DNA from 3 places in the Streptomonospora halophila genome. Region 1 is predicted to be linked to each of the others. Evidence: riboswitches for the same ligand, from Rfam matches in the RefSeq annotation. Region 1 holds a riboswitch; each other region holds the start of a gene.

What was found. A riboswitch is a leader RNA that binds a small molecule or an ion and turns the genes downstream of it on or off. The one in region 1 is predicted to bind cobalamin.
Region 2: another riboswitch for cobalamin. It lies ahead of ABEA15_RS17055 (ABC transporter substrate-binding protein); the one in region 1 lies ahead of ABEA15_RS19100 (putative cobaltochelatase).
Region 3: another riboswitch for cobalamin. It lies ahead of metE (5-methyltetrahydropteroyltriglutamate--homocysteine S-methyltransferase); the one in region 1 lies ahead of ABEA15_RS19100 (putative cobaltochelatase).

Annotation. Positions count from the first base shown of each region.
Region 1 covers NZ_BAABIK010000024.1:47,372-57,389, forward strand. Annotated here, with positions in the region: gene ABEA15_RS19070 (cobalt-precorrin-5B (C(1))-methyltransferase) at 1-584, opposite strand, end outside; gene cobM (precorrin-4 C(11)-methyltransferase) at 589-1,446, opposite strand; gene cobI (precorrin-2 C(20)-methyltransferase) at 1,545-2,288, opposite strand; gene ABEA15_RS19085 (cobyrinic acid a,c-diamide synthase CobB) at 2,570-3,949, shown strand; gene ABEA15_RS19090 (GNAT family N-acetyltransferase) at 3,946-4,539, shown strand; gene cobO (cob(I)yrinic acid a,c-diamide adenosyltransferase) at 5,161-5,763, opposite strand; gene ABEA15_RS19100 (putative cobaltochelatase) at 5,903-8,032, opposite strand; cobalamin riboswitch at 8,089-8,219, opposite strand; gene ABEA15_RS19105 (amidase) at 8,497-9,921, shown strand; gene ABEA15_RS19110 (DUF6504 family protein) at 9,982-10,018, opposite strand, start outside.
Region 2 covers NZ_BAABIK010000019.1:121,400-131,417, forward strand. Annotated here, with positions in the region: gene ABEA15_RS17030 (hypothetical protein) at 57-668, opposite strand; gene ABEA15_RS17035 (copper chaperone PCu(A)C) at 1,004-1,531, shown strand; gene ABEA15_RS17040 (ABC transporter ATP-binding protein) at 1,612-2,436, opposite strand; gene ABEA15_RS17045 (FecCD family ABC transporter permease) at 2,433-3,488, opposite strand; gene ABEA15_RS17050 (FecCD family ABC transporter permease) at 3,485-4,564, opposite strand; gene ABEA15_RS17055 (ABC transporter substrate-binding protein) at 4,568-5,566, opposite strand; cobalamin riboswitch at 5,640-5,821, opposite strand; gene ABEA15_RS17060 (response regulator) at 6,236-6,910, shown strand; gene ABEA15_RS17065 (universal stress protein) at 7,049-7,945, shown strand; gene ABEA15_RS17070 (CBS domain-containing protein) at 8,568-9,290, shown strand; gene manD (D-mannonate dehydratase ManD) at 9,565-10,018, shown strand, end outside.
Region 3 covers NZ_BAABIK010000020.1:14,639-24,656, reverse strand. Annotated here, with positions in the region: gene ABEA15_RS17205 (coiled-coil domain-containing protein) at 1-134, shown strand, start outside; gene ABEA15_RS17200 (hypothetical protein) at 203-373, opposite strand; gene ABEA15_RS17195 (DUF3558 domain-containing protein) at 933-2,072, shown strand; gene metE (5-methyltetrahydropteroyltriglutamate--homocysteine S-methyltransferase) at 2,282-4,555, opposite strand; cobalamin riboswitch at 4,712-4,934, opposite strand; gene ABEA15_RS17185 (polysaccharide deacetylase family protein) at 5,335-6,849, shown strand; gene ABEA15_RS17180 (DUF6461 domain-containing protein) at 7,157-7,768, shown strand; gene ABEA15_RS17175 (polysaccharide deacetylase family protein) at 8,085-9,581, shown strand; gene ABEA15_RS17170 (quinone-dependent dihydroorotate dehydrogenase) at 9,658-10,018, opposite strand, start outside.

The DNA.
Region 1 (10,018 bases):
GCGTTCGTGGTCTTGCGCGCCATCCTCTCGCCCTCGGGGACGCTGATGACCACGCGCAGGCCCGCTCCGGCGGCGCCGCCGACCTCGCCCACGGCCTGCTCGATCATCTGCGCCGGCACCGGGTTGATGGCGGGGCCGCCCAGGTCCAGCCCCAGGCCGGGCCGGGTGACGACGCCGACCCCCACGCCGCCGTCCAGCTCGACGCCGGGCTCGCCGCGCCGGGTGACCGTCGCGGTGACGTGGGCGCCGTCGGTGACGTCAGGGTCGTCGCCGGCGTCCTTGACCACCACCGCCTCGGCCCGGTCCGGCGCGGTCAGCCCGCAGCGCTCGGTCGCGAAGGTCACCCGCCGCCCCGAGGGCAGCGCCACCTCGACGACCTCGACCGGCTCGCCGGTGGCCAGCGCCGACGCGGCCGCCTTGGCGGCCGCCGACGCGCACGTCCCCGTGGTCCAGCCGGTGCGCAGCGCCTTCTGCCGCACCTTCATGGTGCGCGGTAGGTCGGGCTCGCGCGGCTGCGGCTCCTCGTGGCCGCCGGGCGCGGACCGCGCTTCGGCGCCGCGCCGGCGCCGCGGACTGTCGGTCACGTCTCTATGCTCCCCGGCGCTCCTCGCGCAGTCGGCGGCGCGCCTCGCGGTCGGCGCGGCGGTGGGTGTGGAAGTGGCCCGGGTGGTACAGGTGCGAGCGGGTACCGCCCGCGCTGAGGGCGGGGCCCACCAGCACCAGGGTGTGCTTCCACAGCCGGTGCTCCTTGACGGTGGCCTCCAGCTCGCCCAGCTCGCAGTGCACCACCAGCTCCTCGGGCCAGGTGGCCTGGTAGGCGACGACGCAGGGCGTCTCGGGCGGGTAGCCGCCCTCGATCAGCTCCTCCTGGAGCCGCCCCGAGCGCGCCGCCGACAGGAACAGCGCCATCGTGGTGCCGTGCCGGGCGAACTCGCGGACCTCCTCGCCCTCGGGCATGGGGGTCTTGCCGCCGCCCAGGCGGGTCAGGATGACCGACTGGGCGACCTCGGGGACGGTCAGCTCGCGCTGGGCGATGGCGGCGACCGCGCTGAACGCGGACACGCCCGGGATCACCTCGACCGCCAGCCCGAGTTCCGCGCAGACCTCCACCTGCTCCTGCATGGCGCCCCACAGCGCCGGGTCGCCGGAGTGGATGCGGGCGATGCGCAGGCCCTCCTCGGCGGCGCGGCGGTAGTAGGGCAGCACGCCCTCCATCGGCAGTTTGGCCGAGTCGACGACCTCGGCGCCGGGACCGGCGTGTTCGAGCACGTCCTCGTGCACCAGGCTGGCCGCCCAGATCACCACGTCGGCCTCGGCGATGGCGCGGGCAGCGCGGACGGTGAGCAGGTCCGCTGCGCCCGGACCGGCGCCGACGAACACGACGGTCCCACTCGCGGCTCCGCTGCTGTGCTCACTGGTGTGCTGGCTGGCCATGCCGTCGTTCACGTACCTCTCGTGGGTCGGGGCTCGTGGTGGGGGCGCGGGCGGCGCCGGCTGCGCCGCGGCCCCGCGCCGGGACGGCCGGGGCGCGCCCTGGAGGGGGGTCACAGCTTCCCGCCGCGTCCGGCCTCGCGGCGCGCGGGCGCGATGAGGGTGGACAGGTAGGGCAGGCCGGCGCTCTGCAGCTTGTCCAGCGGGGCGATCTCCTCGTCGGGCAGGCCGAGCCGGGCGCCGTACACCGAGTCCTCGCCGCGGCCCGCCTCGCGTACGGCCTCGGCGACCTGCGGCGCGAACCGGCCGAACTTGTAGGCGACCACGGTGGCGTCGGAGTCCAGCGCCGAGCGCAGCCGCTCCGCGCCGCCGGTGACCGGCAGGAGGGTGAGGGGTTCGGATCCTTCGGCCAGCACGCGTCCCGACCGCGCGGCCAGGTCCTGCATGGCGGTGACACCGGGCACGGTCTCCACCTCGGTGGCGGGAGCCAGCTCGCGCACCGTCTGCGCCAGGTAGGTGAAGGTGGAGTAGACGTTGGGGTCGCCGATGGTGGCGAACGCCACGGTGGTTTCGCCCTCCTCGAAGTGCCGCAGGACCGCGCGGGCCGCCGCGTCCCAGGCGCGCACCCGCCGGTCGCTGAGGCCGTGGCGGTCGTTGAGCGCGAAGACGGCGCGTTCGATGCGGGAGGCGTCGACGTGGGCCCGCACGGTGGCCTCGGCGCGCCCGGGCTCGTCGCCGGCCAGTACCGGGACGATCACGGCGTCGGCCTCGCGCATGCGCCGCACCGCCTTGACCGTCACCAGCTCGGGGTCGCCCGGCCCCACTCCGACCCCGACCAGCCGTCCGCGCGTGCCCATACCACCGCTTCCTCGTCGACTGCGTTGCGCGCCCCTCCGCCGCGCGGACGCTCCGCGCCGCTCGGCTGCGGCGGCTGCGCCGGCGGGGGCCGAGGCAAGCGTATCGGTGCGCCCTGTGCCGCCCGTCGTCCGGGACCGGTCTGCGCAGAAGCCGCGACCAGGGGCGGCGCGCCGGATGCCGCCGCCGACGGCCTAGCATGGCCACCCGGTGGTGCCTGGCGGCCGCCGTCCCGGCGGTCACCGAAGCGAGGAGGAGGAAGCGCGTGCCCGTGCTACCGCGAGTGGTGATCGCGGCCCCGTCGTCGAGCAGCGGCAAGACCACCGTCGCCACCGGCCTCATGGCCGCGCTGGCGGCGCGCGGCGAGCGCGTCTCCGGGCACAAGGTGGGCCCCGACTACATCGACCCCGGCTACCACGCGGTGGCCACCGGGCGGCCCCCGCGCAACCTCGACCCGGTGCTGTGCGGCGAGGAGCGCGTCGCGCCGCTGTTCCTGCACGGTGCGGCCGGCGCCGACATCGCCGTCGTCGAGGGCGTGATGGGCCTGTTCGACGGCGCCGCCGACTCCGCGGGCTTCGCCGGGCCGGGCGACGCGGGCTCCACCGCCCACGTGGCCGCGCTGCTGGGCGCACCGGTGGTCCTGGTGGTCGACGCCTCGCGCAGCGCGCGCTCCGTCGCCGCGCTGGTACACGGGTTCTGCACCTACGACCCGCGGGTGCGCATCGCCGGGGTGGTCCTCAACCGGGTGGGCTCCGAGCGCCACGAGCGCATCCTGCGCGCCGCGCTGGAGGACGCGGGCACCGCGGTGCTGGGCGCGATCCGGCGCCGCGAGGAGGTGCGCACGCCCTCCCGCCACCTCGGCCTGATCCCCGCCGCCGAGCGGGCCGACGAGGCCCGCCGCGCCGTACGGGAGCTCGGCGAGCTGGTGGCCGCCTCCTGCGACCTGGAGGCGGTGCGCGCCGTCGCCCGCGCCGCCCCCGCGCTGGCGGACGAGCCGTGGGACCCGCAGGCGCAGGTGCGGCCGCCGCGAGGGCCGGCGCCGCCGCGCCCGCCGCGGATCGCCGTCTTCGGCGGTCCCGCCTTCACCTTCGGCTACACCGAGCAGGCTGAGCTGCTGCGCGCCAGCGGCGCCGAGGTGCACACCGTCGACCCGCTGCGCGAGGAGGCGCTGCCCGAAGGGACCGATGCGCTCATCGTCGGCGGCGGGTTCCCCGAGGTGCACGCCGCCGAGCTGTCGGCCAACGCCGCGCTGCGCGGCGCCGTGGCCGGCCTCGCCGCGCGCGGTGCGCCCGTGGCCGCCGAGTGCGCCGGGCTGCTCTACCTCTCCCGCAGCCTGGACGGCGCGCCGATGTGCGGCGTGCTGCCCGCCGACGCCGCGATGACGGGCTCCCTCACCCTGGGCTACCGCTCGGCCGTGGCGGTCGGCGACACGGTGCTCGCGCGCCGGGGCGCCCGCGTGCGCGGCCACGAGTTCCACCGCACGGCGGTCGAACCGCGCTCGGGCGCGCAGCCGGCCTGGCAGTGGGAATCCGGTGGCGGCGAGGGCTACGGCTCTGGCAGCATCAGCGCTTCCTACCTGCACGTGCACTGGGCCGGCGAACCCGCGATCGCCGAACGGTTCCTGGCGGCCGCGCGTGCCGACACCGAGGGGGTGGCCGAGTGACCGGCGCCGACGAATCGCCGCTCATGCCGTCGGTGGTGCTGCGCACCGAGAGGCTCGTGCTGCGGGCCCACACCGGCGACGACATCGACGCCGTCTTCCGCGGCGCGGGCGACCCCGGGGTGCAGCGCTGGCTGCCCATGCCGCGCCCCGGCAAGGCCTACACCCGCGCCGACGCCGAGGACTGGTGCCTGGTGTCCGCGCCGCACGCGCGGGTGAGCGGTGACGGCCAGCAGTGGGCGGCCGTGGAGGCCGAGACCGGCGCCTACGCCGGCTCGGTGGGCCTGACCCGGACCATGTGGCGCGCGAGCTCCACCGAGGTCGGCTACTGGATGGGGCCGTGGGCGCGGGGACGCGGGCTGGCGACCGAGGCGGTGGTGGCCCTCTCGCGGTGGGCGCTGCTCGACCGGCGCTTCGAGCGGGTGGAGCTGAAGGCCGCCGCGGGCAACACCGCGTCGCGGCGGGTGGCCGCGAAGGCGGGGTTCACCTACGAGGGCACCGAGCGCAACGCGATGCCGCTGCACGAGGGCCGCGCCGACCTGGCGGTCTACAGCCTCATCCCGGCCGACCTGGGCCGGGACGGCACCGCCTAGCCCAACGCCGGCTCGGCCGAGCGGCTGGAGGCTCATGCGGGCGGCGGCTGTGCGGAAGCGCCCGGGACCGCGGCCATCAGCTCGGTGTCGGCGTACTCCTCGACCCGCACCGCCGTGCCCGCCCTTCATCCGGAACACCCGGCGGTACTCGTTCTCGCAGACGCGGCCGGTCGCGGTCGCGTCGCCGGGGCCGGCGGCCTCGACCACCACGCGGGTCTCCCTCGGCGGTGGAACGGTGCGGCGCGACCGCGCACCGGGCGCGAGCCGGGCCTGCAGAGGGCCGAGCAGCTCGGTCAGCACGGCCTGCCTGCCGTGATAGGCGCCCGACCACGCTGAGAGGTGCCGATGGCGGTCCAGACGACGTCCTCGTGGAGGCAGGCCGCCCACGGCCCGACATCCCCCTCGGCCGGCGCCGCGTAGGCCTCCTCCCGGAGCCCGGTTCGCGGCCGCGTCCGCGGCGCCTCGTCTGCGTCGCCGGCGGGCGGGACCGGCGTCCCGCCCGGCCCCGCCGAGGGCGGCCCGCGCGGAGGCGGGCCCACCACCGGTTCCCCTGCCGCCTCGCGGAAACGTCCGAAAAGCGCGCGGAACGTCCGGTGCGCGGCGGGCGGGAGCCGCGTCAGCTCACCACTCGATGCCGCGCTGCCCCTTCTGGCCGGCGTCCATGGGGTGCTTGACCTTGGTCATCTCGGTGACGAGGTCGGCCGCCTCCCGCAGCCGGGGGTCGGCGTCGCGGCCGGTGACGATCACGTGCTGGTGGCCGCTGCGCTGCGCCAGCGTCTCGACCACGTCCTCGACGTCGACCCAGCCCCACTTCATGGGGTAGGTGAACTCGTCGAGCACGTAGAGGCGGTAGGTCTCGGCGGCAAGGTCGCGCTTGATCTGGGCCCAGCCCTCCGCGGCGTCGGCGGCGTGGTCCTCCTCGGTGCCCTGCCGCTGGATCCACGACCAGCCCTCGCCCATCTTGTTCCAGTCGACCCGGCCGCCCTCGCCGGACTCGCCGAGGACGCGCAGCGCGCGCTCCTCCCCGATGCGCCACTTGGCCGACTTGACGAACTGGAAGACGCCGATGTCCCAGCCCTGCGACCAGCCGCGGGTGGCCAGCCCGAACGCGGCGGTCGACTTCCCCTTGCCGGGGCCGGTGTGCACGATCAGCAGCGGTCGGTTGCGGCGCTGGCGCGTGGTCAGTCCGTCGTCGGGCACGTAGGCGGGTCTGCCCTGCGGCATCGTGGTCTCTTCCCCTCGGTTCTCGGACTTCTCGCGTTTCTCGGACGCCGGAGGCCGCGGGTCCGGGCGCCGCCGGAGCGCGGCTGCGGACGACCGGCGTCCGGGGCGGCGCGTCGGACGCGCTTCGCCCGACGGGTACTCAGGCGGCGCGCCGGGTGGAGCGCACCAGGCCGCTCAGCGCGTCGGCGCCCAACTCCTCCAGGTGCACCGACTCGCCGCCCATCTCGGCGGCCAGCCGCTGGGCCAGGCCCAGGCGCACCGGCCCCGACTCGCAGTCGACGACGATGCCGTGCACGCCCCGGGCGCCGATCCGCGCGCCGGCGCGCAGCGCCTCGTCGAGCCCGCCGCGGGTGGCGCGCCCGTCGGTCACCACCACGAGCAGCGCCCGGCGGGCGGCGTCGCGCAGCCGCTCCACACGCAGCACCTCCGCCGCGCGCGCCAGCCCCGCCGCGAGGGGGGTGCGCCCCCCGGTGCGCAGCTCGCGCAGCCTGCGCGCGCCCGCCTCCACCGACGAGGTCGGCGGCAGCTCCACCTGGGCGCCGGTGCCGCGGAAGGTGACCAGACCGACCTTGTCGCGGCGCTGGTAGGCGTCCAGCAGCAGGCTCAGCACGGCGCCCTTGACGGCGCGCATCCGCTGCCGGGCGGCCATGGAGCCGCTGGCGTCCACGCAGAACAGCACGAGGTTGCCCTCGCGGCCTTCGCGCACGGACTCGCGCAGGTCGCCGGGGCGCACGATGAGCCCCGGCCCCCTACGGCCGCGGGCGCGCTGATAGGGCGCCGCCGCGCGCAGGGTCGCGGTCAGGTGCAGACCGCGCACCGCCGAACGGGGCACGCGCGCGCCCGAGGTGCGGCCGAAGGGCGTTTCGGCCCGGGAGCGGCGGCCGGGCGCGCCCTCGCCTACGCCGTCGAGGCTGAACAGGCGCGGCCGGTAGGTCTCGCCGGCCTCCGCCTGCGGTCCCCGGCCCGGGTCCTGGGGCCGCGGCGGCGACTGCTCGCCACCGGGGTCGTCGTCGGCGTCGCCGGAGCCCGCCGGCCGGGGACCCGAGGGGGCGCCCCCGGCGTCGCCGCCGGGCGCCTCGCCGGAGTCGGGACCGGAGTCCTGCGGGCCCTGCCCGTCGCCGTCGCCCGGCTGCGCGGAGGGCTCCTCCGCCGAGGATCCGGGGTCCGGGCCCTGCGCCTCGGCGCCGCCGCCACCGCCGCCCGTGTCGTCGCCGGCGCCGTCCGGCTCACCCGGGTCTTTTGGGTCCGCATCACCCGCCTGGTCCAGCGCCTCCTGCAGCCGGTCCTCGTCCAGGTCGGGCGCGTCGAAGGGGTCGCGCCTGCGCCGGTGCGGCAGCGCCAGGCGGGCGGCGTCGCGCACGTCCTCGGGTGCCACCTCGCCGTGGTCGCGCCAGGCGGCCAGCGCCATGGCGGCTCGGGCGGTGACGATGTCGGCGCGCAGGCCGTCGACGTCGAAGGCCGCGCAGACCGCCGTGACCTGCCGGAGTGCGGCGTCGGTGAGCACCACACCCGGCAGGCGCTTGCGGGCGGCCAGAATGCGGCCCGCGAGCTCGGCCTCGTCCCGCGCGTAGCCGGCGGCGAAGCCCTCGGGGTCGGCCTCGAACGCGAGCCTGCGGCGCACCACGTCCGCGCGCAGCTGCGGGTCGCGGGTGGCGGCGACCTCCACGGTCAGGCCGAAGCGGTCCAAAAGCTGCGGCCGCAGCTCGCCCTCTTCGGGGTTCATCGTGCCCACGAGCAGGAAATGCGCGGCGTGGCGCACCGAGACGCCTTCGCGCTCAACGTGCGAGGTGCCCATGGCCGCCGCGTCCAGCAGCAGGTCGACGAGGTGGTCGTGCAGCAGGTTGACCTCGTCGACGTAGAGGACGCCGCGGTGCGCCTCGGCGAGCAGGCCGGGCTCGAAGGCCTTGACGCCCTCGGTCAGCGCCCGCTCGATGTCCAGCGAGCCCACCAGCCGGTCCTCGCTGGCGCCCACCGGCAGTTCGACGAGCCGCGCGGGGCGCTCGCCGGGCACCGCGGAGTCGGCGTGCGGGCCGTCGGGGCACTCGGGGTCGGGGGCGGCGGGGTCGCAGCCGAACCGGCAGCCCTGCACGACGTCGAGGTCGGGCAGCAGCGCCGCCAGGGCGCGCACCACGGTCGACTTGGCGGTCCCTTTCTCACCGCGGACCAGTACGCCGCCGACGTCCGGGGACACGGCGTTGATCAGCAGCGCGAGCTTCAGGTCGTCCATGCCGACGACCGCGCTGAAGGGGTAGCGAGCAGGAGCGCTCACGCGGGTCAGTCCTTCCTCGGGAGTCCACGCCCATAGGGGTCTTGCCCGGTGCCGCGCAGTCTCCTGGCTTCCAGATCACCGCTCGCCCGCCGCCTTCCCACCGGAGGGGTTCCGGCAGTGGCGCTCGTTGCGGGGCCGCTCCCTGGTCACAGTGGCGGGACCGTCCCGGATTCACACCGGGTTCCTGCGCGCCGCGGCGCGGCCGGGACGCTCCCGGCCGGGTACGCCCGGCGCCGGCACCGCCAACAAGAGTCTCATACCGCGCCCGTCCGGCCTCCACCGCGTCCACCGCCGCGCAGCGCAGCGGCCTCGGCGAGATCCGCCCGCCGCCGGGGCGGCGCTCCGGCGACGATCACCCTTGCGGCGGCGCCCCGATCGGGATGGGATGGCCGCACCCGGACACCAGCGCCCGCCCGGCCCGCGGCCTGCGGGGCGGCATCAGACGACCGGAGGACCCTACCGCGATGCGCGACGACGAGACCGCCGACATCACCCGCCGACCGGCCCGCGAGCTCGCGCGGATGCTGCGCGCACGTGAGGTCTCCGCCCGCGAGGTGGTGGCCGCGCACCTGCAGCGCGTCGAGGCGGTGAACCCGGCCGTCAACGCCGTGGTGACGCTGTGCGGCGAGCGCGCCATGGACGAGGCGCACGCCGCCGACGAACTGCTGGCCTCGGGCGGCGAACCCCCGCCGCTGCACGGGCTGCCGATGGCGCACAAGGACACCCACGAGACCGCGGGCGTGCGCACCACGTTCGGCTCGCCGGTCTTCGCCGGCCACGTGCCCGACCGCGACGAACTGGTGGTGGCGCGGATGCGCGCTGCCGGGGCGATCACCATCGGCAAGACCAACACCCCCGAGTTCGCCGCCGGATCGCACACCTTCAACCCCGTGTTCGGGCTGACCCGCAACCCCTACGACACCGCGCGCTCGGCGGGCGGCAGCAGCGGCGGCGCGGCCGCGGCGCTGGCGGCGGGCATGCACGTGATGGCCGACGGCTCCGACATGGGCGGGTCGCTGCGCAACCCCGCGTCGTTCAACAACGTGGTGGGGCTGCGGCCGTCGCCGGGGCGGGTGCCGCAGCACCCCGCACCGCTGGGCTGGTCGCAGCTGTCGGTGCAGGGCCCGATGGCGCGGGAGGTCGACGACGCGGCGCTGCTGCTGTCGGTGATCGCCGGCCCCGACCCGCGCAGCCCCGTCGCCCTCGGCGAGTCGGGAGCGGCGCTGGCCCCGCCGCTGGAAGCCGACGTGCGCGGCCTGCGCCTGGCGTGGTCGCCGGACCTCGGCGGGTCGGCCCCGTGCGAGCGGGCGGTGACGGAGGCCCTGGCGCCCGCGCTGGAGGTCTTCTCCGAGCTGGGCTGCGAGATCGCCGAGGACGCCCCCGACCTCTCCGGCGCCGACGACGTCTTCCGCACGCTGCGGGCCTGGCAGTTCGAGGCGACGCTGGGACCGCTGCTGGACCGCGAGCGCCCGCGGATCAAGCCCAGTCTGGCCTGGAACATCGACGAGGGCCGCAAGCTCTCCGGCGCCGACGTGGCGCGCGCCGAACTGGAGCGCACCCGCATCTACCACCGTGTGCGCGAATTCTTCGAGCGCTACGACGCGCTGCTGCTGCCGGTGAGCCAGGTGGCGCCCTTCGACGCGGACCTGGAGTACCCGGCCGACATCGACGGCGCCGAGCAGCAGACCTACCTCGACTGGATGCGCTCCTGCTACCACATCACCGTCACCGGCTGCCCGGCGCTGGCCGTGCCCGGCGGGTTCACGCCGGGCGGGCTGCCGGTGGGCCTGCAGATCGCCGGACCGCACCGGGCCGACCGGCGGGTACTGGAGATCGGCCGCGCCTTCGAGCGCGCCACCGGCCACGGCCGCCGCCGACCGCTGCTGTAGGTCGCGGCCAGGTCGCGGCGCCCGCGACCTGATGCGGCCGGATGCGGCCAGGCGGCGGGGTCAGTCCCAGACGCGCGCCAGCAGCCATCGGTCCGTG
Region 2 (10,018 bases), on a different contig from region 1:
CGGCGGCGCCGTCCGCGGGCCCCTCCGGCGGGCGGCCGGTGGGGCGCACGGGTGTATCAGGGCGTGACGAGCGAGGGCGGCGGTCCGCGCACGACGAGCGCGTACCGCAGGACCGGCGTGGGCACCCGGATGCTCCGCGGCACGCAGACGCACAGGGACGTGCGCCGCGTGGGGCGCCACCGGGGTGCGGCCGGCAGCAGGGGAAACAGGAGTGCGCGCACATGGCGGGCCAGGGCGGTCGCGGCCGCCTCGCCGCGGCGCAGCCACCACGCGGACAGCAGCCCTGCGACCGTGTGCCACAGCAGCATGCCCCAGTCCGAGCCGCCGCCGGAGCCGTGGCCGCCATGCCCGGTCTGCGGGACGGCGGCGGCCGGGGCGCCCGGGTGGGCGGAGGCGATCACGGCGGGGTCGGCCGACCCCTGGGCCAGCGCGAAGACCAGGTGCAGCGCGAGCTGGCTCCAGGCCATCCACCCCAGGATGACCCAGTAGCCGCGCTCCTTGCCCGCGGCGACCGCGGCCGCGGCGAAGACGCCCGCGAACCCGGCGGCGAAGCCGGTGAAGGGGACGTGGTGCGCCGACATCACCGCGTGTCCCGTTCCGGACACGCCGACGGCGACCGCGGCGAACACCGCGGCCCGGCACGTGCGCGAAAGCGGCGACCTCAGCACAGTGATGTCATCCTCGCACCGGTTCGCGGGCGCCCTCCGCGGGGGTGGTCCGGCACCGGCGGGTGCGGGCTCCCGCCTGGTCCGCGATCCGGCCGACCGCCGAGGCGCCGGCCCGGCGGTGCCGGATCCGGTCCGAATCCGGGGCGCGTGGAACCGTTCCGCGCACCCGTCCGACTTGTGGGAGACCCGCGGTCCGGGCCGGGCATCGGAGCCCTGTGCATCCGGTCCGCACGCCGGAGGGGATGCACACAGACACGCGCCGGCGACAGGCCGGGGCGGCCGGCGGCGGGTCCCGCCTTCACCCGCCCACCACAGCACGAACGGACGCATGCGAGATGACCCGTTTCACACGCCGAACAACCGCATTCGCGGCGGCCGGAATCGCCGCCTTCACCCTCACCGGGTGCGGCGCAGGAGCCGGCCCGGGTGCGCCGGACTCCGGAACCGGCGCCCCGAGCGGCTCCGCGACCGAGGACGCGCGGAAGGGCTCCGCCGCCGAGGGCGGCCTGGAGGTCGGCGGGGCGTGGATACCCGAACCCGCGAACCCGGCTACGGCCGCCGGCTACCTGACCGTGCGCAACGTCGGGGACCGGGACGACGCGCTGGTGGACGCGGAGACCCCTGCGGCCGGAACGACCGAGGTCCACACCACCGTGACCGCCGACAGCGGAGCCAAGACGATGGAGGCGGTCGAGCGGGCCCCGGTGCCGGCCGGCGGCGAGCTGGTGCTGGAGTCCGGGAGCTACCACCTGATGCTGATGGAGCTGCCCGAGGACCTCTCCGCCGGCGACACCGTGGCTCTGACCCTGCACTTCGAGAGCGGGACCGAAATCGACGTCGACACCCCCGTCCTGGAGCGCTGAGGCGTCGTCCCGCCGGGATGAGCGGGGGACGGCTTCGCTGAGGGGGCCTGACCCCGGCGTCGGCCGCCGCGCGCGCCGCGCTACCGGCGGGGCCGGGGAAGCACGATCGGCGTCGAGGTGAGCGGATCGCTGATCACCATGCACGGCAGCGAGAACACCGCCTCCACGGTCTCGGCGGTGACGACCTCCCGCGGCGGTCCCTGCGCGACGACGCCGCCGTCCTTCATGACGACGAGATGGTCGGCGTAGCGGCCGGCGAGGTCGAGGTCGTGCAGCACGAGCACGATCGTGCGGCCGTCCCGCCGGTTCACGTCGGTGAGCAGCTCCAGCACGTCGACCTGGTGCGCGAGGTCCAGGTAGGTCGTCGGTTCGTCGAGGAGCATCACGTCGGGATCCTGCGCGAGCGCCAGCGCGATCCACACCCGCTGCCGCTGGCCTCCGGAGAGCTCGTCGAGGGGGCGCTCGGCGAGCTCGGTCACGCCGGTCACGGCCATCGCCGCGGAGACCGCCTCGGCGTCGGCGTCGCTGAACTGGCGGAACCACCGCTGGTGCGGGTGGCGCCCCCGCGCGACGAGGTCGGCGGCCGTGATGCCGTCGGGAGCGACCGGCTGCTGCGGGAGCAGGCCCAGCCGCCTGGCCAGGCTCCTGGCGGGGAGCCGGGAGACGTCGGCGCCGTCCAGCAGCACGGTGCCGCTCTGCGGTGCGAGCAGGCGGGCGAGTCCGCGCAGCAGGGTCGACTTTCCGCAGCCGTTCGGGCCGACGACCGCCGTGACCTTTCCCGGCGGCAGGGTTACCGAGACCCGGTCGACGACGGTCCCCGCCGACCGGTAGCCGAGGCAGAGGTCGGCGGCGGCCAGCGTGGTCGGAGAGGGCGAAGAGGCCGGCGGGGTGGGCGAACGCGTCATCCTGTGTGTCCGATCCGGTTGGCGCGGGCGAGGAGGTACAGCAGCACCGGTGCTCCCAGAACCCCCGTCATCACGCCGACGGGCAGCTCCACCGGGGTGAACGGCAGCCGGGCGGCGAGGTCGGCGGCGACGACGAGCAGGGCGCCGACCGCCGCTGCGGGCGCGAGGAGGGCCCCGCGGCCGGGGAGCAGCCTGCGGACGATCTGGGGCGCCACCAGGGCGACGAAGCCGATGGGGCCGGCCGCCGCCGTCGCCATCGCGGCGAGCGCCACGGCCACGGCCGCCGGGGCGAGCCTGGGGCTCGCGGTGCGCCCGGACAGCATCCCGGCCAGATCGTCCCCCAGCTCCAGCAGCCGGATCCGGCGCGCCAGCACGACCAGGACCGGGGCGGCGACCGCGAGGGTCGCGGCGACGATCGCGACGTGCAGGCCGCTGCGGTTCGCGAGGCTTCCGGTCAGCCAGGCGGAGGCGGCCAGCACGCGGTGGTAGTCCGCCCGGGTGAGCAGGAAGGAGACGGCCGAGGTCAGCATGGCCGCGACACCGATGCCGACCAGCACGAGCCGGTAGCCGCTCAGACCGCGCCCGGCCGACAGCGCGAAGATCGCCCCGGCGGTGGCCGCCGCCCCCGCGAGCGCGCCGGCGGCGGTGTGCAGCCCCGTGCCGCCGTACACGGTCAGTACCGTCAGGGCGCCGAAGGCGGCGCCGGAGTTCACGCCGATCACGTCCGGACTGACCAGGGGGTTGGCTGAGATCCGCTGCAGAACCGCCCCCGACAGGGCGAAGGCGGCCCCCGCCCCCAGGCCGGTGAGGGCGCGCGGCAGCCGGTTGCGCACGACGACGTCGTACTCGATGAGCGAGCCGCCCCCGGCCAGTACCCGCAGGACCCCGCCGACCCCGATGTCGTACTGGCCCAGGGTCAGGGACAGCACGGCGGCGCCGCCGGCCAGCAGCCAGACGGCCGCCGCCAGGACGGTGGACCGGCGCCCGAGCACGAACACGACGCGGGCGCGCGGGCTGCGCAGCACCAGTGCCTCGCGGTCTTGAGGGGTCACAACTGCGCCACCTTCCGCCTGCGGACCAGGTGGATGAAGAAGGGCGCGCCGATCAGCCCCGTGACGATGCCCACCTGGAGCTGCTCCGGGCGGATCAGCACCCGGCCGAGTACGTCGGCGAGCACCAGCACGGCCGGCGCCAGCAGCAGGCACCAGGGCATGATCCACCGGTAGTCCGGTCCGGTCAGCGCCCGCGCGATATGGGGCACGACGAGGCCGACGAACGTGATCGGCCCGGCGATCGCCGTGGCGGCTCCGGCCAGGAGCACGACCGCGGCGGCCCCGAGCGCACGGGTCGACGCGAGCCGCGTGCCGAGGCCGCGGGCCATGTCCTCACCGAGGGCGACCGTGTTGAGCTCGCGGCGAACCGCCGCCGCCAGGCAGAGGCCCACCAGGACGGCCGGGGCGGCGACGAGCAGCTGCCCGGTGTCGGCGCGCGTGAGCGAACCCACGGTCCAGAACCGGAAGCCGTCGAGTGCGGAGGGGTCGAGAAGGGTGATGGCCGTGGTCGCGGATCCCACCATGGCGCTGAGCGCCGCACCGGCCAGCGCGAGCTTCACCGGCGCCGCGCCGCCGGCGCCGAGCGAACCGAGTGCGTAGACGAAGACCGCGGCCAGCGCGGCCCCGGCGAAGGAGAACCACAGGTAGCCGGTGAGGGCGCCCACCTGGAAAACGGACATGGCGACCACGACGGCGAACGCCGCACCGGCGTTGACGCCGAGAATGCCCGGCCCCGCCAGCGGGTTGCGGGTCAGCCCCTGCATCACGGCACCCGCGATGCCCAGGCCGACCCCGGCGAGCACCCCGGTCGCGGTGCGGGGCACGCGCACCTGCCACACGATCCGGTCGGCCTCGCTGCCGGCGGGCGCGACCAGGGCCGAGACCGCGTCGGTGAAGGACAGGGCGTAGTTGCCCGTGACCAGCGAGAGAGCACACGCGGCCGCCAGCACGAGACCGGCCGACGCCAGGCCCGCCGCCCGGCCGGCGCGGCCGGACAGCAGGCCCCGGCGCGGCTCGTCCGGCGCCCGGGGCGCTGTGGCGCATCCGGTCCCGGGCGGCGCGGTCGCACTGGTCACGGGTTACTGCTCGACCAGGTCCGGATGGATGCGGGAGGCCACCAGCTCGATGCTGTGCGCCGCCCGTACCCCGGCCGCCCGGTCGGCGAACAGGAACGGGTGGACCTCGCCCTCGGCGACGGCCGCCACCCCTTCCAGCGCCGGGTCCGACTTGATCGCCCGGACCTCGTCCCGGGCGTCCTGCGTAGTCATCTCGGCGTCGCAGCAGGCGTCGGTGAGGATGACGTCGGGATCGCGTTCGACGAGCTCCTCCACACCGACGTCGACGTTGCGCTTCCCGGTCAGGTCGGCGAAGGCGTTGACGCCGCCCGCGTGCTCGATGATCCGGGTGCCGAAGTCCACTCCGCTCGCCACCCGGTAGCCGCCGTCCTCGCCGGGGGAGACGATCGCCACGGACGGGCGCTCGGCCCCCTCCACCTTCGCCTCCACGGCGGCGATCCGCTCCCGCATGTCGGCGATCACCCGTTCGGCCTCGTCCTCGGCGCCGAACAGCGCGCCGAGGTCGCGCAGGTCCCGGTAGACGCTGTCCACCCGGACCGACTCCGGGTCGATCGCCCGGTCGGTCAGCCCGTCCTCGCTGGGGCACAGCGGGCTGAGGATCCAGCTCTGCACCCCGAGCTCGCGCAGGCTCGCGCGGGTGCCGACCGAGCGGTCCGGGCTGTTCTCGGCGAAGAACCCGTTGAATCCGGAGATGACGAAGTCGGGGTCGGTCTCCAGCAGTCCCTCCCTGCTCGGGAGCGTCGGCACGTAGTCGGCCGCGGCCTGCTCGTCGGCGTACTCGGGCAGCACCTCGGCGTCCAGGAACGCGGTTCCCACCAGCCGGTCGCTGAGCCCGAGGGCGTGGGCGACCTCGATGCCGGGCTGGTATGCGGCGTAGACACGCTCGGGCGGCGCCTCCACGGCGACGTCGATCCCGCAGTTGGTACGGGTGACGGCGTCCTCGCCGACCGACTGCTCGGGGGCGGGGGCGCCGCAGCCGGCGAGCAGGACGACGCCGGCCATCGCGCACGCGGCACGGGGTGAACATGAAGATACGGGGGCCATGAGACCGCCTTTTCCAGGTCCTCGTGGAATCGGGTCGTGCGGTGCCGTGGCCGGTCTCCTGGCTGACGGGTGAACGCGCGCTGTGTCCGGCCTTCCCAGGGATCGCGCCCCAGTGGCCCGTTCGGACGAACGACACAGCACTCCCGATCACAGTGGCGAGGGCCGCACCGGTTTCACACCGGATTCCCGTTCACCACGGCGCCGCCGACGCTAGCACGCCGCGCTCTCGGCCCTCGGGCCCGGGGAGCGGTCGGCCGCCCGGGGGGTGCCGGACGGTTCGCGGAGCCGCGGGCGCGGCCACGTCCCCCAAGGGGGCGGCCGCGGTTCCTGCACCGGCGCGGTCGGCGGTCGCGCTTTCTTGTCGGAGGGGCGGGGCGGACGCCGTGCGTTCGGGCGCAGGTCCCGGTCGGGCCGGGACCTCCGTCCCCTCTTCTGCGACCGCCGTCGTCCGCGCATGCGCACGCACGTGCGGTTTCGCTGTTCGCGGGCGTGCGGCGGCGCGTCCCGCCTCTCGCAGGCGCGCCCGGCGGGTGGGAGCGGCGTCGCGAGCGGGTACGCCAGTCCGGGAGACGGCGGAGGTGCGCGGCCGAAGCGCAGCGCCGCCGCAGCAGAGTGAGGTGACCTGCCATGGCCGAGGCCCACGCCCCCATCCGCGTGTTCCTCGTCGACGACCACGACGTGGTGCGCCGCGGAGTCGGCGCCCTGCTCGGCGACGAGCCCGACATCGAGGTGGTGGGCGAGGCCGCCGGCGCCGCCGAAGCGACCGCGCGCATTCCCGCGGTCCGGCCCGACGTGGCCCTGCTCGACGTCCGCCTGCCCGACGGCAGCGGTGTCGAGGTCTGCCGCCAGGTGCGCTCGGACCTGCCCGACCTGGCCTGCCTCATGCTCACCTCCTACGCCGACGACGACGCGCTCTACGACGCCGTCATGGCCGGAGCCTCCGGCTACGTGCTCAAGCAGATCCACGGCTCCGACCTGGTGGGCGCCATCCGCACGGTCGCCGCGGGCGAGTCCCTGCTCGACCCGCGCAGCACGGCCCGCATGATGCGCCGCATCCGCGAGGACGCCCAGCGCACCGACCCCCTGGCCGAGCTGTCCGACCAGGAGCGGCGGATCTTCGAGCTGATCGGCGAAGGGCTGACCAACCGCCAGATCGGCGAGCGCATCTTCCTGGCCGAGAAGACCGTCAAGAACTACGTCTCCAGCGTGCTGGCGAAGCTGGAGATGCAGCGCCGCACCCAGGCCGCCGCCTACGCCGCCCAGCTCAAGTCGCAGAAACCCCACCGCCGCGACGCCGACTGAGCCCCGCCTCCGCCGGGCCGAAGGTCCCCTCCTCCGCGGGCGCAGGGCCCGCGCGCCACCGCCCTTCGCCGCTGCCCGCGGCCGCGCCGCCTGCCTACCGTCGGTCATAAAAGCCCCGGGCGACGGCGGGAGACAGCGATGGAGAACAGATCTGGCGCGCCGGTTCTGGCAGCGGTCGACGAGACGGAGGGCAGCCTGCGCGCCCTGGACTGGGCCGCGGACGAGGCGCTTCGGCGCGACCGGCGGCTGCGCATCGTCTACGCCTTCGACTGGCCGCTCTACCACACGGTGCCCGCGGGTATACCGGACTACTCGATCGAGGAGTTCGCCCTCCGCCTCGTCGATCACGCCCGCGACCGGGCCGTCGAACGCGTGCCGGGCCTGCGGGTGGAGGCGGAGTTCGACGTCGGCGACGCCGCACCGATCCTGCTGCTGGAGGCGGCCGAGGCCGAGCTCGCCGTCATCGGGTCCCGCGGGCGGAGCCGGCTGGGTGCGGCGCTGCTGGGCTCGACCGGGATGGAGATGGCGGCCACGGCCCGCTGCCCCGTCGTCGTGGTGCCCGACCGCGAGCCCAAACCGGCCGCGGGGCGCATCGTCGTGGGCCTGGACGGTTCGCCCGCAGCGCACTCGGCGGCGGCGTGGGCCTTCGCCACCGCCGCCGGGCGCGGCGCCGCGCTGCGCGCCGTGACCGCCCACGCGCGGTTCTCCAGTGGACGCCTCGGTTCGCTGGAGGTCCCGGCTCGCTACGCCTTCGACTCCGCCGAGGAGGCGGCGGCCAGGGAGGAGGCCCGCCGCCTGCAGTCGGAGTCCCTGGCGGGCCGGCGCGAGCACTATCCGCAGGTCGCGGTGGAAGAGCTGGTCGAGGCCGGCCACCCCGCCCGTGTGCTGGTGGACGCGTCCGAGAACGCCGACCTCCTGGTGGTGGGCAGCCGAGGGCGCGGAGGCTTCACGGGGATGCTCCTGGGATCGGTGAGCCAGTCGGTGCTCTCCCACAGCGCCGTACCGGTGGCCGTCCTGCGCGCCGAGAAGCACTGAGACCGCGTCGCCGCCGCTGGAGCGAGGGGCGCCTCCGCCTCGAAACGGGCCCGCCGGGCGAGGCCCGGGCGGAACGGCGGGGCCCCGGGCGGACGGCGGAGGTCGCCGCCGTCCGGGCCGAAGGTCCGCCCCCCCACAGGCCCGCGGGCACGGTCGGCTCAGCGGCGCGCGGCGGAGGCTGGAAGCAGAAGAACGCGCCGGGAACACGACCGTACGCACGCGGCCGACCGGCGCGCCGCCAGCTCCGCCCCACGCTCCCACCCGGCGCGCCCCGCGCCCCCCACCGTCCGCCCGCGGATGCACGGCCCGATACGCGCAGGCTTGCGGCCGCCCTTCCGCGCCGTCCAGGTCGTCGACACCGACCGCCGCGGGCGGACCCACCGTCCGCCCGCGGCACGGCCGCCGGACCGCGCCGCCTTCCGGCGAAGGCAGACGCCGCACGACTGCACCCCGGCCGCGCCCGCCGGCGGGACCGAGGTCCCGTGTACGCGGGAACGAAGGCCGCGCGGGGCCGGGCAGGCCGGCTCTGTCGGCGGGGCGGGTTTCGGAGGAACGTGGACGGCGGAGAGCGGGACGTCCCGGAGGCCCGAGCGGCGTCCGGGACCGGCACGGGGGGAACCGGATGGACAGCACAGTCGGCGACGTCATGACCACGGGTGTCGCCACGGTCGACGAGCGGACCGGCTATCGGGACATCGTGCGCGCGCTGGTGGAGAGGCGCGTCAGCGCCCTGCCGGTGCTCGGCGCCGACGGGCGCGTCGTGGGCGTCGTCAGCGAGGAGGACCTCCTGCACAAGGAGGAGTTCACGACCGCGGGCGACCGCCGCCCGTACCGGACGCCGGCACGTGCTCGGCTGCGTGCCCGGCTCAGCGCGGGCGGCCTGCTGACCGAATCCGCCGAGGACAAGGCGGCGGGCAGTACCGCCGCCGACGTGATGACCCGCCCGGCGGTCACGATCGCGCCGACCGCGTCGGTCGTCGCGGCCGCCCGCCTCATGGAGCGCCACGGTGTCAAGCGGCTGCCCGTCGTCGACGACGGCGGCCTGCTCCTGGGCATCGCCTCCCGCCGCGACCTGCTGCGGGTGTTCCAGCGCGCGGACGGCGACATCGCCGCGGCGGTCGAGCGGGAGATCGGCGCGACCACGAGTGCGGTCCACGGCACGGTGGCGGCCGCATCGGTCGAGGACGGCGTGGTCACGCTGACGGGTTCGGCGCTGCACCGCAGCACCGCCGCCTGCCTGACGCGGATGGCCGCCGGGCTGGAGGGCGTGGTTTCGGTCGACAACCGGATCAGCTGGGACGTCGACGACGTCCTCCCGCCCTACATCACGTGGCGCACCCTCTGAGCGGACCGGCCGACCGGCCGGGCCGGTCCTCGCCGACCGGCCGGGCCGCCCGATCCCGCCGTCGCAGACTCCCGACGAGGCCGCCGCCGCAGGGACACGTACCGGAAGCCGGGTGCGGGCCCTCGCCCGAACCGGCGGAGCCGCGGCCTCGTCGGCGCGCAGTGAGTCGGACCGCCGGTGGCCGTGCTCCCGGACGCCGATGAGAGTATGGCCGTCCATCCGGCCGCCGGCCCGCACGCCGCGTCCGGCTCACCCCCAGTGCGACGAGGAAGACATGGCCATCACACGCGCCGAAGTGATCGTCACGAGCCCCGACCGGAACTTCGTGACCCTGAAGCTGACCACGGCGGACGGGGTGACCGGCCTCGGCGACGCGACCCTCAACGGGCGCGAGTCCGCGGTGGTGGCCTACCTCCGCGACCACGTCGTGCCGCTGCTGATCGACCGCGACGAGAGCCGCATCGAGGACACCTGGCAGTTCCTCTACCGCGGCGCGTACTGGCGCAGGGGCCCGGTCACGATGGCGGCGATCGCCGCGGTCGACACCGCCCTGTGGGACATCAAGGGCAAGGTCGCCGGGCTGCCCGTGTACCAGCTGCTCGGCGGCGCCTCGCGGGAGGGCCTGCTCGCCTACGGCCACGCGTCGGGCCGGAGCCTGGAGGAGCTGTTCGACAGCATCCGCGACCACCAGGAGCAGGGGTACCGCGCCATCCGCGTCCAGACGGGCG
Region 3 (10,018 bases), on a different contig from region 1:
TGGGGATCATGTACGTCATCTACCGCCAGGAGATCTGGGACATCCGCCGCGGCGGCGAGGGCTGGCGCCCCATGGAGGACCGCGGCAGCATCACCGAGAACCACTACGACCACGTGCACATCTCGATGTTCTAAGGCCGTTCCGACGCTCGGGCCGCCGCTTCCCGAGCGGCGGCCCGGTCCCCGTCGACGGGTCCCGGCGCTCAGGTGCCGCCTGTGACCAGCGGGCCGTAGAGGACCGACACGCAGCCGCCGAGCAGGGCCAGGACCGAGACGATCGCCAGGACGAAGACGGTCCAGGCGAAGGGCCCGTAGCCGCTTCGGCGCCGCTGCTTGGAGGGCGGCGCGGGGCCGCCGGAGTCCGACGATGGCAATGGGGGCCTTCCCGCCCCTGCGGCCGCGCGGACCGGGGGCTGTCCCGGACGGATGAGAGGAAGCGGTTTCCACCGTAGTCCGCCGCCAGGTCCCGTACTCCCTCCGCCGTTGCGATCGGGCAACGATCCGCCGCCGCGGCACGGTCCCCGCGGGCGCGTCCGGTTCCGGCCCCGGTTGCGGCACCGCCTACCGGGTACCGCAAACCTCGCTGCCCAGGACACGAAAGAGTACGGTCCTGGCACGAAACGGTGACGATATCCGCAGGTTCGGCCCTCCCCCGTCACTCTCGCGTGCACACTCGGACGCTAGGATGCGAACCCCGGCCCCGGTCCGCGAACCTCCACCCGCGGGCACGGTCGGCCGCGACGCGGCCGGGGGCCGTGAACGACCCGTGCCTTCGGCGCGGTCACACCTGCGCCCGGAACCGGTCCGGGAGCACGCGCGTCCCCCCGCGGCCCGCCCACGGCGACCGAGGGCGGCCGCAGGGGTGGTGGAACCGGAAGCACGCCGACGCGCGTCTCAGACAGCGTTTCGAATTCAGCTGGCGCGAGGGGAGTCATGAGCGACAACGGGCCCTACACACAGCCTCCGCAGTATCCGGAAGGCGAGGGCGGCTCGGGCGGGCAGCAGCCGCCCTACGGCGGCTACGGCCAGCCCGGACCCGACCAGGGTGCGCCTCCTCCCCCTCCCGGGCAGCCCTACGGCAGCGGGCCTTACCAGGCGCCGCAGCAGCCGTACCCCCAGCAGCCCCAGGGCGGTCCCTACGGCGACCCCTACAACGATCCCTCGGGCGGCCAGCCCGGCTACGGCCCTCCCGGCGGCTACGCCCCCCAGGGCCCTCCCGGCGGGCCGCAGTTCCAGCAGCCGGCCGAGCAGCAGATGTTCGCCGGCGGCCAGCCGCCCTACGGCCCCGGCGGGCCGGGTGGGCCGGGCGGGCCGATGGACCCCGGCGGCGGCTACCCGCCGCCCAAGAAGAGCAAGGCCGGCCTGTTCATCGTCATCGGCGGCGGCGCGGTGATCGTCGTACTGGTGATCGCCGTGCTGGTGGTGCTGCTGCGCACCCCCGGCGAGCAGCCCCCCGTCACCGACCCCACCCACACGCCGGACGAGACCACCCAGCCCCCGGACGAGGACCCGAGCGGCGACACCGGGGACGACACCCAGCAGGCCGGCGGTCCGCCCTACGCGCTGCCCGAGGACCCCTGCTCCGCGATCCCGGCGGACATGCTCGCCGAGCACGGCATCCAGGACGGCAGCAAGAACCTCACCGACTCCTCCTCGTCGTGCAACTGGTACGTCGACGGCGAGGGCGAGACCTACGGCGGGCTCTCGCTCACCTACCAGACCCCCTACGGCGGCTCCGACTCGATCGAGGGCGCCAAGGAGGAGTTCCAGTCCAACCTGGACTACGCCACCGACGAGAGCAACAGCTACAGCGAGCTGGAGGTCCACAACGAGGAGGAGGCGGACCTGGGTGACGAGGCCGTGCTGGTGTTCTCCACCGAGGTCGTGCTGAGCACCCAGGACTCGGTCTCCACCATGCTGATCCGCCAGGGCAACATGAACGTCGAGGTGCGCTACTCCCTCTCCCCCGGCCTCTCCGCCGACGAGGACACTCCGGCGCCGCTGGAGTTCTCCGACGTCGAGAGCCTGATGCACGACCTCGGCGAGGAGTCGCTCAGCCCCATCGGAGGCTGACGGCCGCCGCGCACTGCGCGCGAGCCGAGCAAGGGGGTGCGGCCCGCGGGCCGCACCCCCTTCGTGTGTCCGCGTGCCCGTGTGCCCGCGGGTTCGTGTGCCCGCGGGTTCGTGTGCCCGCGTGCCCGGTTCCTGCGGCCGCCGAGTGCGCGGTCGCGGGCCGGGGCGGCGCCCCGGCCCGCCTACGGCCGCCCTACCTCAGCGGCCCGTCAAGCACGCCCCAGCTCGGCGCGGACCCGCCGCGCCGCCTCGACCATGTTGCGCAGCGCCGGCTCGACCTCCGCGTACCCGCGGGTCTTCAGTCCGCAGTCGGGGTTGACCCACAGCTGCTCCGGCGAGAGCGCGCTCAGCGCGCTGCGCAGCGACTCCTCGATCTCCGGAACCGAGGGCACCCGCGGGGAGTGGATGTCGTAGACACCCGGGCCGATCGCCCGGCGGTACCCCTTCGCGGCGAGGTCGCCGACGAGCTCCATGTGCGAGCGGGCGGCCTCCACACTGGTGACGTCGGCGTCCAGCGCCTCGATCGCCCCGACGATCCTGCCGAACTCCGAGTAGCACATGTGCGTGTGGATCCGGGTGCTCGCGGCCACGCCCGAGGTCGCCAGCCGGAAGGAGTCGACGGCCCAGGCCAGGTAGCCGGCACGCGCCTCCTCACGCAGCGGCAGCAGCTCGCGCAGCGCGGCCTCGTCGACCTGGATGTGGCGGATGCCCTCCTTCTCCAGGTCGGCGATCTCGTCGCGCAGGGCCAGCGCCACCTGCCGGGCGGTGTCGCCCAGCGGCTGGTCGTCGCGCACGAACGACCACGCCAGCATGGTCACCGGGCCGGTGAGCATGCCCTTGACCGGCCGGGCGGTGCGGGACTGGGCGTAGGTGATCCAGTCGACGGTCATCGGCTCGGGGCGCGACACGTCGCCGTAGAGGACCGGCGGGCGCACGCACCGCGACCCGTAGGACTGGACCCAGCCGTTGGCGGTGGTGGCATAGCCGTCGAGCTGCTCGGCGAAGTACTGCACCATGTCGTTGCGCTCGGGCTCGCCGTGCACGAGCACGTCCAGGCCGATGTCCTCCTGGAGCTTGATGACGCGGTCGATCTCCGCACGCATCAGGCGCTCGTACTCCGCTCCGCCGATGCGCCCAGCCCGGTGGTCGGCGCGGGCCTTGCGGACCTCGGGCGTCTGCGGGAAGGAGCCGATGGTGGTCGTCGCCAGCACGGGCTCCTTGCCGGCGACCGTGCGCTGCTCGTCCCCCACCCGGCTGGTCTCGCCGCCCAGCGCCTGCAACCGGGCGCGCACGCGGGAGTTGGTGAAGGACGCGGGCGGGGCGCCGCGGGCGGCCTTCAGCTCCGCCGTGACGGCCTCGTCCCCCTCGGAGAGCGCGCGGCCGAGCAGCACCACCTCGTCGACCTTCTGCTTGGCGAACGCGAGCCGCTCGCGCACCGCCGGGTCCATGCCGGGCTCGGCGTCCAGGTCGATCGGCACGTGCAGCAGGGAGCACGAGGTGCTCACCTCCACCCGGCCGGCGAGCCCCAGGACCGAGCCCAGTGTGGACAGCTTGGCGGGCAGGTCGGCGCGCCAGACGTTGCGCCCGTCGACGACACCCGCGACCAGTGTCTTGTCACCCAGGCCGGAGACCCGCGCCAGCTCGCCGACCCCTTCGGGGCCGCTGACGAAGTCCAGGCCGATCCGCTCGACACCGGTGCCCTTGAGCACCTCCAGCGCCTGCGCGCCGATCGCGCCGAAGTAGGTGGAGACCAGCAGGTCGGGCCGCCCGGCCTGGTCGCCCAGGCGGCCGTAGGCGTACTCCAGGCACGCAAGCTCGGCGCGGCCCTCGTCGCTCGCCAGGATCGGCTCGTCGATCTGCACCGACTCGGCGCCCACGGCCGACAACCGGGCGAGCAGCTCGGAGTAGCACCCCAGCAGGTCGTCGAGCAGGTCCAGGGGCCGCCAGCCCTCAGGGGCGTCCGCGGCGGGCTTGGCCAGCATGAGCAGCGTCAGCGGCCCCACGAGCACCGGCCGGGTCGGCACGCCCAGCCCCTTGGCCTGGGTGTACTCCGACAGCGGCTTGCCGCCCGCCAGGCGCGGCCGCGTCGCGGGCGACAGCTCGGGGACCAGGTAGTGGTAGTTCGTGTCGAACCACTTGGTCATCTCCATGGGCGGGAGGTCGCCGGTCCCGCGCGCCATGGCGAAGTAGGCGGCGAGCTCGGACTCGCGGTCCTCGGCGGCCTCGAACGCCGCCCGGAAGCGCTCGGGCACCAGCCCGAACAGGACCGCGGCGTCGAGGACGTGGTCGTAGTAGGAGAACGTGTTGGAGGGGATCGCGCCGATCCCGGCGTCGCGCAGCGACTCCCAGACTCCTCGGCGCAGGCGTGCGGCGACAGCGTCCAGGTCGGCGGCGCTGGAGCGGCCGTCCCAGTAGGACTCGCAGGCGCGCTTGAGCTCCCGGTCGCCGCCGATGCGCGGGTATCCGTGGACGGTCGTGGGCATCATGCGGCACCGCCCGCGGACGTGTGGCCTTCTCGCATGGCTTGTTCTCTCCCTCGTCGATCAGCCGGACGATCCGCGGCCGCGGGAGAGGGTGTGCGAGCGCACACGCGTCACCGCCCTGGCCCTCCCTCGAGGCGCACGGACCACCGCGGGCGCGTTCGCCCGCGGGCGGTGGCAGGTATTCGGACTCGTGGGCGCGGCACGGCCCCCGTTCGGGCCGCTCCTCCTACCGGCCGCCGCTTCCCAGGCGCGTACGCCCAGTGCCGATGACGGCTTTCGTTCCCACTTACCGCTGCGGGGCAGTCCCGGATTCGCACCGGGTTCCCTCTTGCGACACGCACGGCGCAACGTGCGTGTACCGACCGCGGCTGCAACTATAGTCCAGGCAGTCACGGCCGCCCGTGGACGCCTCCCCACACAGCGTTCCCGGGCCCGCACAGCCACCGGACGAGGCCTGGTGGCCGCCGCCGCCCCGAACCGCTCCGACGGAACGCGAGACCGATCCGCTGCGGCGGGCTTTGCCAACCTTGTGCGGTTGTTGGCTGCAACATGACGTCTTCTGTCGCCTAATTCGCCCCTGCGGAGATTACCCTCGACCGATGGACCGTGTCCGAATCGATATGTCATTCGCGGAACCCGCGCGGATTCCCAGGGCGACACATTCACCGGCACCCGACTCCAGAACCGTGAAGGACGCGCACCAGTTGAAGCACCAGCCAGTCGGCTCGCATCCGGGGTCACGGCCAGGCACCGTCACGCCCCGTCCCCGATCAGCAACCGTGCGTACGGCACCCGGCGCGGCGGCTCTGGCGCTGCTTCTGGCGCTGACCGCCTGCACGGGCGGCGATGCGGACCCGGCGGCGTCGGACGCCTCGGCGTCGGCCTCGCCTCGGGCCACGCCCGCCACGGGCGCACCGGACGAGCTGACCGCCGTCGACACGGAGCACATCCCCGGCCTGGAGGAGCAGACCTCCACCAAGACCCTCGACGGCGGTGTGGAGACGCACGTGTCCTACCCGCGCGTGCCCAAGGCCGGCCCGTTCACCGAGCGGCTCGGCGAGATCACCGCGCAGGAGGCGCGGGACTTCGCGAGCGCCGAGCGGGGCGCGAAGTCCTACACCGTCGACTGGCAGGTGAGCGCCGCGGGCGGCAACGTCCTGGCGGTCCGCCTCACCCAGCACGAGAAGGACGGCGACGGCGAGCGCACCGGCTACTCCACCTACTGGTACAACACCGAGTCCGGCCGCACCGCCTACTCCACCGAGCTGCTGGACGGCCAGGGCAGCCTGGAGGAGCTCGACGGGCTGGTCAAGAAGCGGCTGAAAGACCGCGACGGGGTCGACGTTTCGAAGCTGCACCCCATCGCAGAGATGTACGACTCCGTGGGGTTCAACCCCGACGGCGGCCTCGTGGTGGAGTTCGACGAGGGTCAGATCGCCCCGGCGAAGAAGGGCCGGGTCCGCGCCGTCGTGCCCCGCAAGAAGGCGGCGCCGCTGCTGTCCTCGTTCGGCGAGCGGGCCCGCGAGGCGGCCGTGGTGGTCACGCCCGGGTTCGAGATCGAGAACGCCGCGAGCGCCCCCAAGGACAGCCCGCCCGAGGGCAGCGTCCCGGGGACGTTCGCCACGGACCCCGACGAGGTCGACTGCGACGATCCCGACTCCAAGTGCATCGCTCTGACCTTCGACGACGGTCCGGGAGGGCGCACGCCGGAGCTGCTTGACGCACTGGCGAAGTACGACGCAAAGGCGACGTTCTTCGTCACCGGCGTGCCCGTGCGCGAGTTCCCCGACACGGTCCGCCGCGAGTACGCCGAGGGACACGAGCTGGCCAACCACACGGTGCACCACCCGGACCTCACGTCGCTGGGCAAGGGCGAGATCGACGACGAGCTGGCGACGGTCAACGGGCTCGTCCGGCGCCAGACCGGCTACAGCATGGACCTGATGCGCCCGCCCTACGGCGCCACCGACGAGGGGGTCGCCGACGTCACCGCGGAGCTCGGCCAGGCGCAGATCCTGTGGAGCATCGACACCAACGACTGGCGCGACCACGATGCGGATCTGGTCAGCGACCGCGCCGTCGAGCGCGCCCGGCCCGGGTCGATCGTGCTGATGCACGACATCCACGGCTCGACGATCGACGCCGTACCCGAGATCCTCAAGCGGTTGGACAAGAAGGGTTACACCATGGTCACGGTGTCGCAACTGCTCGGCGAGACCGACCCCGGAAAGAAGTACATCGACGGCCACCCGACCAAGCCCGAACCGTCGGCCTCGGCGAGCCCGTCGAACTGACGCGAGGCCGTGACCCGGGCTTTCGCCGAAGCGGAGGGTTGGCCGACCGCGGATGAGCGGCGACACCACGCGGGGTGTCCCCAGTGCGGGGCACCCCGCGTGCGCGCGTAGGCTGGGGCGCCGTGGCACTGGGACGGACCCCGCCGGATACCCGGGTACCCGCGCAGGGACCGCCGAACCGCGCCGACGTGTCCTCTACCGGCCCGCTTGAGCGGGGCTCCCTGGGGAACGCGAAGGATGAGGGCGGTCGTTCCCGACGATGTGAGCAGCCACCACAGCGTGCCCCGTGGACGTGAAGGGAATTCCGATGGCCGTTGCGTTGGCCCGCGACTATGCCTGGTTGCGGGAGACTCAGCCGGACCTCGCCGAAGCGTACTGCCTCTCCTACGTCCGAGGACTCGGTAAGGCCGCCGCTCTGGGGCGGCTCGGAGTGGCCGAGCGCGACATGCGCTGCCTGCCCATCGCCGAGGCCGTCGAGGCCGCGCTCTGCTGCGCCGACGACCGCCCGCCGATGACCGTGCACGCGCTGTCGGTGGGCGGCTGGACGGTGATCATCGAGCCCACCGGCTGCCGGGCCACCCGGCCCGAGTGCTACCGCGCGCTCTCGGCCGAGACCGAGCTGGTCTCCGTGCGCGTGCTGATGGGCCACCGCTACGAGTTCCGCTGGGTCATCGACGGCGTGCTGCAGACCTTCTTCGACGCCCGCACGCCGCGGGTGCGCCGCGGCACCCGCCCCGACTCCCTGGAGGCCCAGATGGGCGCCGTGGGCCTGGGGGGCACGGTCGCCGAGACCGAGCCCGCAGCCGCGGTGCTGGCGCTGGCCGACCGGGTGACCGGCGTGCGCATCCGCTCCTCCCACCTCGCCGGCCCCCTGCTGGGCGCCGAACTGGACTCCGCTCTGCCCCTGACGCCCCGCTGAACCTCCCCGCCCCGACACCGACGGGGCCCGGCGCGAGGACGCGGCGGCCCCTCCGAGGCCGGCGGGCGGTCCGTCCCCCGCGCGCAGGGGTGCCCGCCGCCGCGCCGGACCGCCGGCGGGGCGACGCCCGAGGACGGAAGTGCGTTGTCCTGCGCAGGCCGCTGACCTGTTGTGGTCACATACAGCGACGCTGCTTCTTCGGCGGCACCGGGTGTCCTACGTTTCTTGCATGGACGCCGACGGGGTCCGGATGAGGCGACCCGCCGCCCCGGCCCGGAGCGGCGCTGTCGGCCACGTGGAAGGAACCCTCCGGCGCATGTCCCCATCTCCCGCGGCCTCCGCTCCGAGCGCCCCGGCGCGCGGCCGGGTGCTCGTCCTGGCGGCCGCGCTCGCCGCGGCGACCGGATGCAACGCGCTCGCACCGCCCGTTCCGCCGCCGACCGCGTTCACGTCGTTCGCGGCCGAGAACGTGCCCGGCCTCAGCGAGCGCAGCGTCGAGGACGAATCCGGCGGCTTCGACCTCCGCGGGTCGGTCCCCGAGATCCCCGGTGCCGAGCCGCTCACCGGCCGCCTGGCGGCGATCGCCGACCGCGAGGCCGCGGACTTCCGCAACGCCTATGACGAGGCCGAGCGGATGGAGGTCGGCTGGACGCTGACCGCGGCTGCCAAGGGGCTGGTCGGTGTCCGCATGGTCCGCACCGAGGTCGACCACCGCGGCCGCCACGACGCCTACTCCACCTACTACTACGACGTGCGCACCGGACGCACCGCCTACTCCACGGAGCTGCTCGCCGGCGACGCCGAGCTGCGCGAGCTGAACGGGCTCGTCGCCGAGGAGCTGGAGCACGGCGCCGGCGACCCGCGGCGCCTGCACCCCGGCTTCCGGCTCTACGACTCCATCGGGTTCAACCCGGACGGCGGCCTCCTCGTGGAGTTCGACGCGGGGCGGGTCGCGCCGGTCGCCGAGGGCCGCGTCGCCGCCGTGGTCGCCGCCGCCGACGCCCGCCCGCTGCTGTCGGAGCTGGGCGATCGGGTGTTGGCCGCCACGCGGACCGATCCCCGCGCGTTCTCCGTGGACTCCCCGCCCCAGGACCCGCCGCCGGACGAGCCGCCTCCCCCGGGCCCCGGGGTACCCGGGGCGGTCCCGCCCCGCGAGGACCACGACTGCGGCGTCGAGACCGTGTGTGTCGCCCTGACCTTCGACGACGGCCCCAGCCCGCACACCGGCGAGGTCCTGGACCTGCTCGACCGCCGCGGCGCCGCGGCCACCTTCTTCCTGTCGGGCAACGCGATCCGCAACCGGCCCGCGCTCGCGGGCCGCACCTGGGCGGCGGGCCACGCGATCGGCAGCCACGGCGAGACCCACGAGCGGTTCACCGACTTGTCCCGCGGAGAGCTGGACGCCGAGCTGGACACCGTGGACGCGCTGATCCGCCGCGAGGCCGGGGTGCGGGTGGACCTGCTGCGCCCGCCGTACGGCGACACCGGCGAGGCCGTCGGCGAGGTGGCGAAGGAGCACGGCCAGGCGCAGATCGTCTGGGACACCGACTCCGAGGACTGGACCGGGATCAGCGCCGAGGAGATCGCCGCCAACGTCGCCGCGACCCCGCCCGGCGGCCTGGTGCTGCTGCACGACACCGAGCGGACCACCGTCGAGGCCCTGCCGAAGATCCTGGACCACTTCGAGTCGCAGGGCTGGGCCGCGGTGACGGTCCCCGACCTGCTCGGCGACACCGAGGCCGGCCGGCCGTACTACACGAGGGACCCGGTGGCCAACGAGGAGTGCATCCTCCTGGACGGCTGCCCGATCTGACGCGCGGCGCCCGTGCGCGGGCGCCGCCGGCGGACACACGGAGGGAGCACCGCGCACGGCACGGGCGGGCGGGCGTTCAGCCGGGCAGCGGGGCCGCGTCGGTGCCGGCGTCGGCCCCCACGGCCTCGGCCACCGACGTGTATCCGGCCGAGCGCACCAGCCGTGCCAGGCCGCGGTGCATGCGGCGCGGCCACAGCGGCCCGCCGTAGACGAGCCCGGTGTAGCCCTGCACGAGCGTCGCGCCGGCCCGGATGCGCTCCCAGGCGTCCTCAGGGGTGGAGATCCCGCCGACCGCGATGAGCAGCAGGCCCTCCCCCGCACGGGCCCGCAGTCGGCGCAGCACCTCCAGGGACCGCCGCCGCAGCGGGGCGCCGGAGAGCCCGCCGGCCCCGGCTGCCGCGACCTCCTCGTCGGAACTGCGCAGGTCCGCGCGCGAG